DNA from 3 places in the Iodobacter sp. CM08 genome. Region 3 is predicted to be linked to each of the others. Evidence: predicted binding sites of a transcription regulator. Region 3 holds the regulator's gene; each other region holds the start of a gene.
What was found. Region 3 encodes FNR, which switches genes on or off when oxygen is low (the NO sensors DNR and NnrR bind a similar motif). Its sites were predicted from a motif close to TTGATNNNNATCAA; they were not measured.
Positions count from the first base shown of each region.

Region 1: a site for FNR is predicted at 1,850-1,863, ahead of pflB (formate C-acetyltransferase). Genes of this name have one in related genera too.
Region 2: a site for FNR is predicted at 1,618-1,631, ahead of R6242_RS13580 (DUF3149 domain-containing protein). Genes of this name have one in related genera too.

Region 1 covers NZ_JAWQUO010000038.1:20,227-23,496, reverse strand. The annotation lists gene pflB (formate C-acetyltransferase) at 1-1,725, opposite strand, end outside; gene R6242_RS18085 (peptide chain release factor 3) at 1,973-3,270, opposite strand, start outside.
Region 2 covers NZ_JAWQUO010000021.1:81,223-84,492, forward strand. The annotation lists gene R6242_RS13575 (hypothetical protein) at 1-1,315, shown strand, start outside; gene R6242_RS13580 (DUF3149 domain-containing protein) at 1,384-1,560, opposite strand; gene R6242_RS13585 (diguanylate cyclase) at 1,744-3,270, opposite strand, start outside.
Region 3 covers NZ_JAWQUO010000006.1:72,297-75,566, reverse strand. The annotation lists gene R6242_RS04735 (hypothetical protein) at 72-755, opposite strand; gene fnr (fumarate/nitrate reduction transcriptional regulator Fnr) at 768-1,517, opposite strand; gene hemN (oxygen-independent coproporphyrinogen III oxidase) at 1,646-3,052, shown strand; gene R6242_RS04720 (sulfite exporter TauE/SafE family protein) at 3,057-3,270, shown strand, end outside.

The sequences.
Region 1 (3,270 bases), on a different contig from region 3:
CCACACGGCAATATCATCTACACGGTCGTCGTTGTTACCGTAAGCAGGGTAATCGCCTTCGATTTTGTAATCGACGGCAATGCCTTTTTCGTTACGGATAACGCTAACTTTGGCGTGTTTGATGGCTGAAAGTGAATCAGCGGCAACTGCCAGACCCGCAATACCGCAAGCCATGGTGCGCAGGATATCGCGATCATGCAGGGCCATTTCGATACGTTCGTACGAATATTTATCGTGCATGTAGTGAATGGAGTTCAGTGCAGTCACGTATGTTTTTGCCAACCAATCCAGCATCACATCGTATTTGGCCATCACTTCGTCGTAATTGAGCACATCGCCTTTGAGTGGTTCAAAACCATTGGCCACTACTTTGCCGGTTTTTTCATCCACACCACCGTTGATCGCATACAGCATGGCTTTGGCAAGGTTGACCCGTGCGCCAAAGAATTGCATTTGCTTACCTACAGCCATAGCCGAAACACAACATGCGATGGCGTAATCGTCACCCCATTTTGGATTCATCAAGTCATCGTTTTCGTACTGGATGGCAGAGGTATCGATCGACACTTTAGCGCAAAATTCTTTAAAGCCTTGCGGGAAAGAAGTTGACCACAATACAGTTAAGTTAGGCTCTGGGGCCGGTCCAAGGTTGTACAAGGTGTGCAGAACACGGAAGCTGGATTTGGTTACCAGAGTACGGCCATCAAGACCCGTACCACCGATAGATTCTGTGACCCATGTTGGATCGCCAGAGAATAAATCGTCGTATTCTGGGGTACGCAAGAAGCGGATAATGCGCAATTTCATGACCATATGGTCAATCATTTCTTGGGCTTCTGATTCGGTAATACGGCCCTCGATCAGATCGCGCTCGATATATACATCAAGGAAGGTTGAGGTACGGCCAATTGACATCGCCGCGCCATTTTGCTCTTTAGTTGCAGCAAGATAGCCAAAATATAGCCATTGGATGGCTTCTTGGGCGGTGGTGGCTGGCTTAGAAATATCGAAGCCGTAAGACTTAGCCATTTGCTTGAGTTCGCCCAGCGCTTTGATTTGCTCGGATAATTCTTCACGCAGACGAATCACGGATTCGGTAAACGGAACATCATTGAGTTCAGTTTTTTCACGTTTTTTGTCGACGATAAGGAAATCAACGCCGTAAAGTGCGACACGACGATAGTCACCAATGATACGGCCACGGCCATATGAATCTGGTAGACCTGTAATCACGCCCGAGCTACGGCAAGCCATGATTTCTGGTGTGTAAGCATCAAATACGCCCATATTGTGATCTTTACGGTACTTGCTAAAGATATCTACAATTTGTGGGTTCATTTCAAAGTGATAGGCTTCAAGGCCGTTTTGCACCATGCGCAAACCGCCGTTCGGCATAATGGCGCGACGCAGTGGTTTGTCAGTTTGAACACCGACGATGGTTTCTAAATCTTTATTGATATAGCCAGGACCGTGCGCAGTGATCGATGCGCCAACGTGGGTAGATACTTCTAATACACCACGTTTACGCTCTTCTTTAAGTTGAACAGATAACTCTGTCCAGAGCTGAGTTGTGCGCTCGGTAGGGCCAGCTAAGAAACTATCATCAGCTAAATAGGGGGTGTAATTCAGTTGAATAAAACCACGGGTGTCGACTTTATCTTGCCACTCACCTGTTTTAAACCCACGCCATGCGTCAAGTTTTAGATGGTTTTCTGGTGCGTTCATAGCTGATGCTCCTATAGGCCTCAGGGCCCTGTTGCCGTGCACTTTTTTGTGCACTTAATAGATAGGCAGATGTTGTTCTGCTTAGTTCATGTAACTATCGTAGTCTGATACGTTCGGCAAAAACTTAATATAAATCAAGTTCTTGTTTTTGTAGCTTGTATAAAGTGGACTACTTTTGTTGGCAAAAAAAGGAGCATAAATTGCAAAAAAAAACAGCGCCTTATTGCGGCGCTGTTGGATTGAATATTTACAAGGTAACGGAGTGTTCTCTAGTTGCGTGAAACACAATTTTAGGCCAGCGCTCTTGAGTGAGCTGTAAATTCACTCGGCTAGTGGCTAAATAAGCAAGGCTGTTTGCGGCATCGCGGCCTAAGTTATTAACCAACTGCCCTTCAAAGTCGTCGAGCATTTTGTCATCATCACAGCTGACCCAACGGGCGGTAAAGATGGTGGTTGATTCAAACACCGCTTCTACACCGTATTCATTGGCAAGGCGCGAGGCTACAACTTCAAACTGCAGCACACCTACCGCACCCAGAATCAAGTCTGAGCCATTCAGTGGCTTAAATACTTGTACCGCACCTTCTTCACCCAGCTGCTGCAAGCCTTTATGTAACTGCTTTACTTTCAGTGGGTTTTTAATGCGCACAATGCGGAACATTTCTGGCGCAAAGTAAGGAATCCCCGTAAAGGCCAGCAGCTCACCTTCAGAGAAGGAATCGCCAATCTGGATATTGCCGTGATTAGGCAGGCCGATAATATCGCCAGCGTAGGCTTCTTCTACCTGCTCACGGCCTTGCGCCATAAAAGTCACTACTGAATTAGCGGCAATTTCACGGTTGAGTCGTAAGTGTTTGAATTTCATACCACGGGTAAATTCACCCGAGCAAACGCGCAGAAAAGCAATCCGATCACGGTGTTTTGGATCCATATTGGCTTGAATCTTAAACACAAAGGCCGAGAATTTTTCTTCAGTAGGGCTGATCTCGCGCACCGTGGCGTCCGATGTGCCTGGGGCAGGGGCCCAATCAACCAGCGCGTTTAAGATTTCGCGAATACCAAAGTTATTAATCGCCGAGCCAAAGAAGACTGGGGTTAAATCGCCCGCAAGGAATTCTTCTAGTACGAATGGATGCGAAGCACCGCGTACCAGCTCTAGCTCCATACGAGTGTTGCCAATTTCTAGCGGGAAGAGGGTATCAAGGCGCGGGTTATCTAGCCCTTCGATCACTTCTACTTCATCCAGCGGGCCTTTACCTGGCGTAAACAGCAGCACGGTATCGGTGAGAATGCTGTAAACCCCACGGAAAGTCTTGCCCATACCAATTGGCCAGGTGATGGGCGCGCAGCGGATCTTCAGCACGCTTTCAACTTCGTCTAATAGCTCGAGCGAATCACGCACTTCGCGGTCGTACTTATTCATCAACGTAATAATCGGGGTATTACGCAGGCGGCAGACGTTGAGCAGTTTGATAGTCTGCTCTTCCACGCCCTTAGCCGCGTCAATCACCATTAAGGCGCTGTCTACGGCGGTGAGCACGCGAT
Region 2 (3,270 bases), on a different contig from region 3:
TATTTGGATGGCACTAGCATTGTGGGGGTTAGGTTTGGCAGGGCGGGAGCTTTATGGCCGCCGCTATGGCCGAGTTGCTGTGATTACCATGATTGGCTGTATTGGTTTGATTATTTGGGGGCATCATCTTTCCCCTCAGGTTTTGGTGTTAGCAGGGTTTTCTTGGCATGCCTATGGTCTTGCCTATGCATTACGTCAGCCGCTTAGGGCTGGGTTTATCTTAGGACTAGCATGGTTGCTATTATTGCTTGGGGGAAATTGGGCTGAATTTATATTGGCATTCAGTTCTGCTTTGGTTTTGTTTTTATTTAAACCTTGGCGCAGCACGTCCTATGCGGTGAGTTTGTTGTGCGCTTTAGTGATTGCTGTGCCCCTGAGTGCAATTTGGCCGATTGATCTTTATCAGCATGCGCGGCCTGTATTTGATTTGTGGCTAGGCCAATATGCTTTGGGGCCGTTTGGTGGTTTGACTAATTTCAAAGCATTTCATGCTTTTGGTTTTTTCTTTTCTATTGCACTGTGGTTTGCATGGCCAGCATTACCCTTGGCGATGTGGGGGCTATGGGCAAATCGTCATCAGCTAAGCCAGCCTAAGATGTTGTTGCCAAGTGTTTTGCTGCTTATGCATGTGCTTTGGTTTGTGATGGCGGGGGACGCACGTGAATCACATGCCTTAATTGTGTTATTGCCTCTCTCTATTTTGGCTGCGAGCGGGGTAGATGATTTGCGCCGTGGCGCAGCTCAAGCGCTTAACTGGTTTGGTTTGATGACTTTTGGTCTCTTTACTGGGCTGTTGTGGTTAGGATGGCTTGCCGTGCATACGGGAGTGCCAACCGGCATGGCTAGAGCGCTGCGGGAGGCGAGCCCCGCTTATCAAGCACAGTGGAGCTGGCTAGGAATTGTGTTTGCGCTTTGCTTAACAGGAATCTGGGGTCTTGTCATTGCTCGTAAACGTCCGCCAGGACGTTTGGCAGTAACCAATTGGGCTTGTGGTGTGACCTTGATTTGGGGAGTGTTAATTAGCCTCTGGCAACCATGGCTAGATGCATCAAAAAGCTATCGTGCAGTATCTTATTCATTACGAGATGCCATGCAAGGGCAAACCTCCTGCATTGATGGGCGTCATATTTCATCGGCACCACTGGCTTCTTTTGAGTATTTTGCAGGTATTACCCTAAGGCAGGGGAGCAAGGCCGAAGCTTGCCGTTTACGGATGAGTGTGGGTGGAGAGCCCTTGGGTAGTACGGTGTTATGGCGTGGCAATCGTGCAGGTGAGCAAAAAGAGTCCTTCGCCCTGATTGAGGTTCCACTGTAAAAAAAGGATCGTTTACATTTAAGTAAACGATCCTTTTTTTACATCTACTGCATCATCGCTGGATGATTTTATTTTATATTTAAGTTGGCCGTATTTTTAGCTGCATGAGCCGCTGTATCTTCTATAACCTTACGGCGCACATAAAAAAATATATACACCGCCATGCCTAAAATAAACAAGATAGTAAATAGGCTTAATAAGCCAATATCAGAAGTAAATAGCGCTTGTAGTGGTGTGTTTTCCATCTCGCTCTCCTTGCTTTTATATAGCCCTAATATAAAAGAAGAATGGGGGAGAGTGGCTTGATGTGTATCAAGGTATGTATACCAATTGCGTAAATACTTAGTCTTTAATTTTTTTTGTTATTCAGTAACGCAGCCAAGAGTGAAACGTCAACAGACCCTAGGGCAATCCCTCTATGCCTTTCCTTACTTAGAAATCTGACTGTAAATCACGGTTTGATTGCGGCCATTGTTTTTGGCTTGATAGAGCGCTTGGTCGGCTCGTTTAAGAATACTATCTATCTTTTGATCGTCACTAGATAACAGAGCCATCCCAATGCTGGCGGTAAATTGTAATATTTGCTCATTTGGCAAATTAATCCGTTGAGCCTCAATGCGTTGCCTTAATCTTTCAGCCACAGGATATCCCTGCTCTAAAGTAGTTTCAGGTAACAAAATAGCAAACTCTTCGCCCCCAATCCGGCCTATTAAATCGATATCTCTTAGGGTTGATTTGCAAAGCTCGGCTAGGCTTTGAATTGCTTTATCACCAATATCATGCCCCCAACTATCATTAATGCGCTTGAAGTGATCTATATCGAGCATGATAACGATTAATGGCTGCTGATTACGTTTGGCGCGGGCAATTTCATGATTGGCGCGGTCTGTAAAATAGGAGCGATTAAATAGGCCTGATAAGCTATCTATGGTTGCGCGGTGCTGCAGCTCTGCCTCTAGTTGTTTTCTGGCGGTAATATCGCTAATTCCAATCATTAACGTGCTAGATTGGGCGCTTTCACTGATCGACATTGATAAGCTACCCCAGAAAGGTTGCCCGCCTTTCTGCTGGAGCATCACTTCAATATTTTGCTGCGCTTGCCCAGATTGTATTTTCTCAACTTGCTCGATGAAATTAAGTTTGGTTTTATAAAGCTCAAATACGCGTTGAGATAAAGCACCAGCCTGTGTTTGATTAAATAACTCGGCGGCCTGATGATTGATATAGGTAATAAAGTAATCTGGTGTACGGGCAAGAACAATTGCTACCGGGCTGGTTTCAATCATTTGCCTAAAGCGTGCTTCACTAGCATTTAAGTGTTTTTCTTTTTTTTGTAAATTTTGGGTTAAACGATGTGAGCGCCAAAAGAAATAGCACATGAGCAAGGCCATGATTAATAAAGTGCTTCCACCGTATAAATAGTAGAGGGTGTTTTTGCGCCAGCGTAGTAAATAATCAAGCGAAGAGCTACTGGCTACAATAAAAAAGGGCGTATCTTTAATTGAGTGATAGCTACTAACGCTTTGCGCGGTTTGGGAGTGATTAATTAAGACCGCAGTTTCTTTGCCGCTGATTAAATTTTGGATAATGGCCTTATCAAGGGGAGGGCTAATCACATCAGCAGGGTATTGGGCAATGACATTCAGCTCTTGATCAATAAGCTGAATATTGCCATGTTGTCCTAGGCTAATTGTACTGAGTAGCTGTTCAAAGTATTCACGGCTAATGCTCGCCACAATGAGCCCTGCAAACTCGGCTTTGGCCGTTTCAACACGGCGGGCAACAACAATCCCCGTATTATGTTGATTACTACTGAGCTTGGAGTAAATGTTTTCGTGATAAGGATTGTTACGGATAATTTGAAAATAGTCGTGATTAATCAACTGACCACTACCGGGTAAGTCTAGGGCGCGGTGATTAATGCTGCTATTACTGCTGACCAGTGCAATATTATT
Region 3 (3,270 bases):
CAAGATGTAATAAGAGGAAGTGTGAGTATAGAAAAGCAGGCTTATCTTGCTCAGTTAATGTATTTGCGCTATTAAGATTTTTGAAAGAACTGTATCAAAAACTGAGCTAATGCGGCGGCAGGTTCGATATGTGTCGGTAGCTGAAACGGATTAAGTTGAGGGTGAAAAGCGTGGTGGACTCGCCCTTGGCTGAGGGCTAAGTATTGCTGGCAGAGTGGATAGAGGGCTTGCCATTGCGTAGTTTGTAATTCAGCCAGCTTGCTTAAATCAGCCTTGGGTGATGGCTTGCCATTGGGGAAAATGACTTTCCAGCTTTCAATCAGTGGCTGCAGCATGATGTTTTGCAAAAGGGCTAAAAAGCTTGCCGCGCCAGGCCCTCCGGCGTGCAGCCAATTTGCTGATCCTGCGGGAGCAAGGGCATCTAGTAAGGGGGCTGCGTAAGCGAGGGCTGTAGGCTCGCCACTGGCGGCTAGCATCCAGCCCAATTGAGCGGCGCATTGAGGCTCGCCAACTAAGGCAAGGTCAATATGTTGCCATTTTTGTGAATGGGCCCAATGAGCACTGGATAAATAGTGTTCAACGCTCGCATGGCCTGCCGTAAGTAGCAGCCCGTCAGTGGGTAGCGTGGGGATTTGTGACTGCATGCCAATGGGGAGCAGCATAAGCTGCGGCACTGGCACGGTATTTAGCCTAGATTGCAAAGACTCCAAAATGGCCGCAGGGGCCAGAAAGAGGACTGGTCCAGATGGAGTCATAGGCATGGTGGCTTATTGTTGGCAGTTGTTAATTAATTGTTTGAGTGCGGGAGCATCAATGATTTCAATCAAACGGTTTTGTACCTTAATTAAACCATTTTCTTGGAATTTAGATAAGGAGCGGCTCACCGTTTCAAGTTTAAGGCCTAAATAACTGCCGATTTCTTCACGGGTCATACGTAAATGAAAGCTGCTGGCCGAGTAGCCACGGATTGCAAAACGCTGCGACAAATTAAGTAAAAACGCGGCAATACGCTCTTCAGCCTTCATATTGCCAAGTAAAAGCATAACCCCATGATCGCGAACGATTTCGCGGCTCATCAATTTGTAGAAGTGATGTTGTAAGGCGGGAATGCGGCGGCTGAGTTCTTCCATGTCGGTAAAGGGCAGCTCACAGACTTCGCTATCTTCTAAGGCAATGGCATCGCAAGTATGCTGGTCTGCACTCACCGCATCCATACCCATTAATTCGCCCGTCATATGAAACCCAGTGACTTGTTCGCGGCCGTCTTCTGAAATAACGCTGGCTTTAAAAAAGCCCAAGCGAATCGCAAATAGAGAGCGAAAAGGCTCACCCGCACGGTACAGCGCTTCACCCCGTTTGATGGGTTTGGATTGCGTGATCAAGGTGTCCAGTTCATGCATTTCATCAGCAGACAGCCCAATGGGTAGGCATAGTTCCCGCAAGCTACAGTTCACACAGCTTTGGCGAAGATGTTTAAGACTTAGGTCGCGAACTGGAATGTGGGGTGTCGTGTTCATGGGATCATTCAATCTATGTACTCGTTATCACCAGTTGCACGGATTTTGTCGCGACTGTGTTGATATCGATCAAGGTTATGGAAAATGAATATGGGCAAGCTGCACGCATACGTTCATAAGGATGAAACATGTTATTTCAGGATAATGCTACTGTATTACAGTCACTTGATTTTGACCGAGATCTAATTAGTCAGCATAGCGGCAAGGGGCCAAGGTATACATCCTACCCCACTGCGGACCGATTTGTTGCAATGGATGCTCAACGCTATGAGGAGAGTGTTCGTCAGCAACAACCAGGTACTGTGATTAAACCTTTATCTCTGTATTTTCATCTGCCTTTTTGCAATACGATTTGCTACTACTGCGCCTGTAATAAAGTCATTACCAAGGATCAAGGTAAGGCGGATCAATACCTAGATTATCTACTGAAAGAAGTGCAAATGCAGGCGGCATTATTAACGAATCGTGGGCGTGCCTCACAGCTGCATTTTGGGGGGGGGACGCCCACATTTCTGAGTGATGTGCAACTGACCCGTTTAATGGAGGGGATTCGCAGTCATTTTGATTTAAAAGCCGATGGTGAATTCTCCATAGAAATAGACCCACGTAAAGTGAATGCAACCACCGTGGCTTTATTGGGTAAAATTGGTTTTAATCGGATGAGTGTAGGGATTCAAGATTTTAATTTGGCGGTGCAGCAAGCAGTTAATCGAGTGCAATCGGAGGAAGAAACACGCGCGGTGATTGATGCCGCCCGTGCTAATGGTTTTAAATCAGTCAGCATTGATTTGATTTATGGTTTGCCGCATCAAAGCCAAATGACGATGTATCAGACAATAGAAAGGGTGCTCACTCTCCTGCCAGATCGCATCGCGCTATATAGCTACGCCCACTTGCCAGAGCGATTTAAACCCCAGCGGCGCATTGATGCTGGGCAGCTACCCACCGCAGAGGGTAAACTAGATATCTTACAAAGTAGTGTTAAGCAGCTGCTCGCCGCAGGTTATGTTTATATCGGCATGGATCACTTTGCTTTACCTAATGATGCACTAGCGATTGCGCAGCGTCGTGGCGCGTTGCATCGTAATTTTCAGGGGTATTCCACCCATGCAGATTGCGATTTGATGGCTTTTGGGGTATCAGCAATTGGCAAAGTAGGGCGTTGTTATTCGCAAAATGTTAAGGACTTAACGACTTATTACGCTGCATTAGATCAAAATCGCTTACCTGTTGAACGTGGATTAAGCGTAACGCACGATGATTTGCTCCGCGCTGCGGTGATTCAATCATTAATGTGCCAGTTTGAATTGAGTTTCCAACCGTTGGAGCTGTCCTATTTTATTGATTTTAAAAGTTATTTTGCAGAAGAATTAATGCTGCTTTTACCGTATCAAGAGGATGGTTTAATTGCCGTGTTGGATGATTCCATTGTGGTTTCTCCTCGGGGGCGTTTTCTAGTTCGCTCTATTGCGATGATTTTTGATCGTTATTTACGCCATGCGGCACCTGCGGGGCGATATTCAAAGTTGATATAAATAAATGCTTGAGTTTGACCTTTTTGCATTGTTTTTAGCGGGTCTTTTAGGGGGCGGGCATTGTGTTGGGATGTGCGGTGGGGTAGTTACGGCATTTAGCTTACAACTACCTGCAGGGCGACGTTGGCATTACCACCTAGGGTTTAATCTAGGGCGTATTTTGGGCTATTGCCTGATTGGCATGTTGGTGGGCGGGCTAGGCTCCTTGTCTAGCTTGC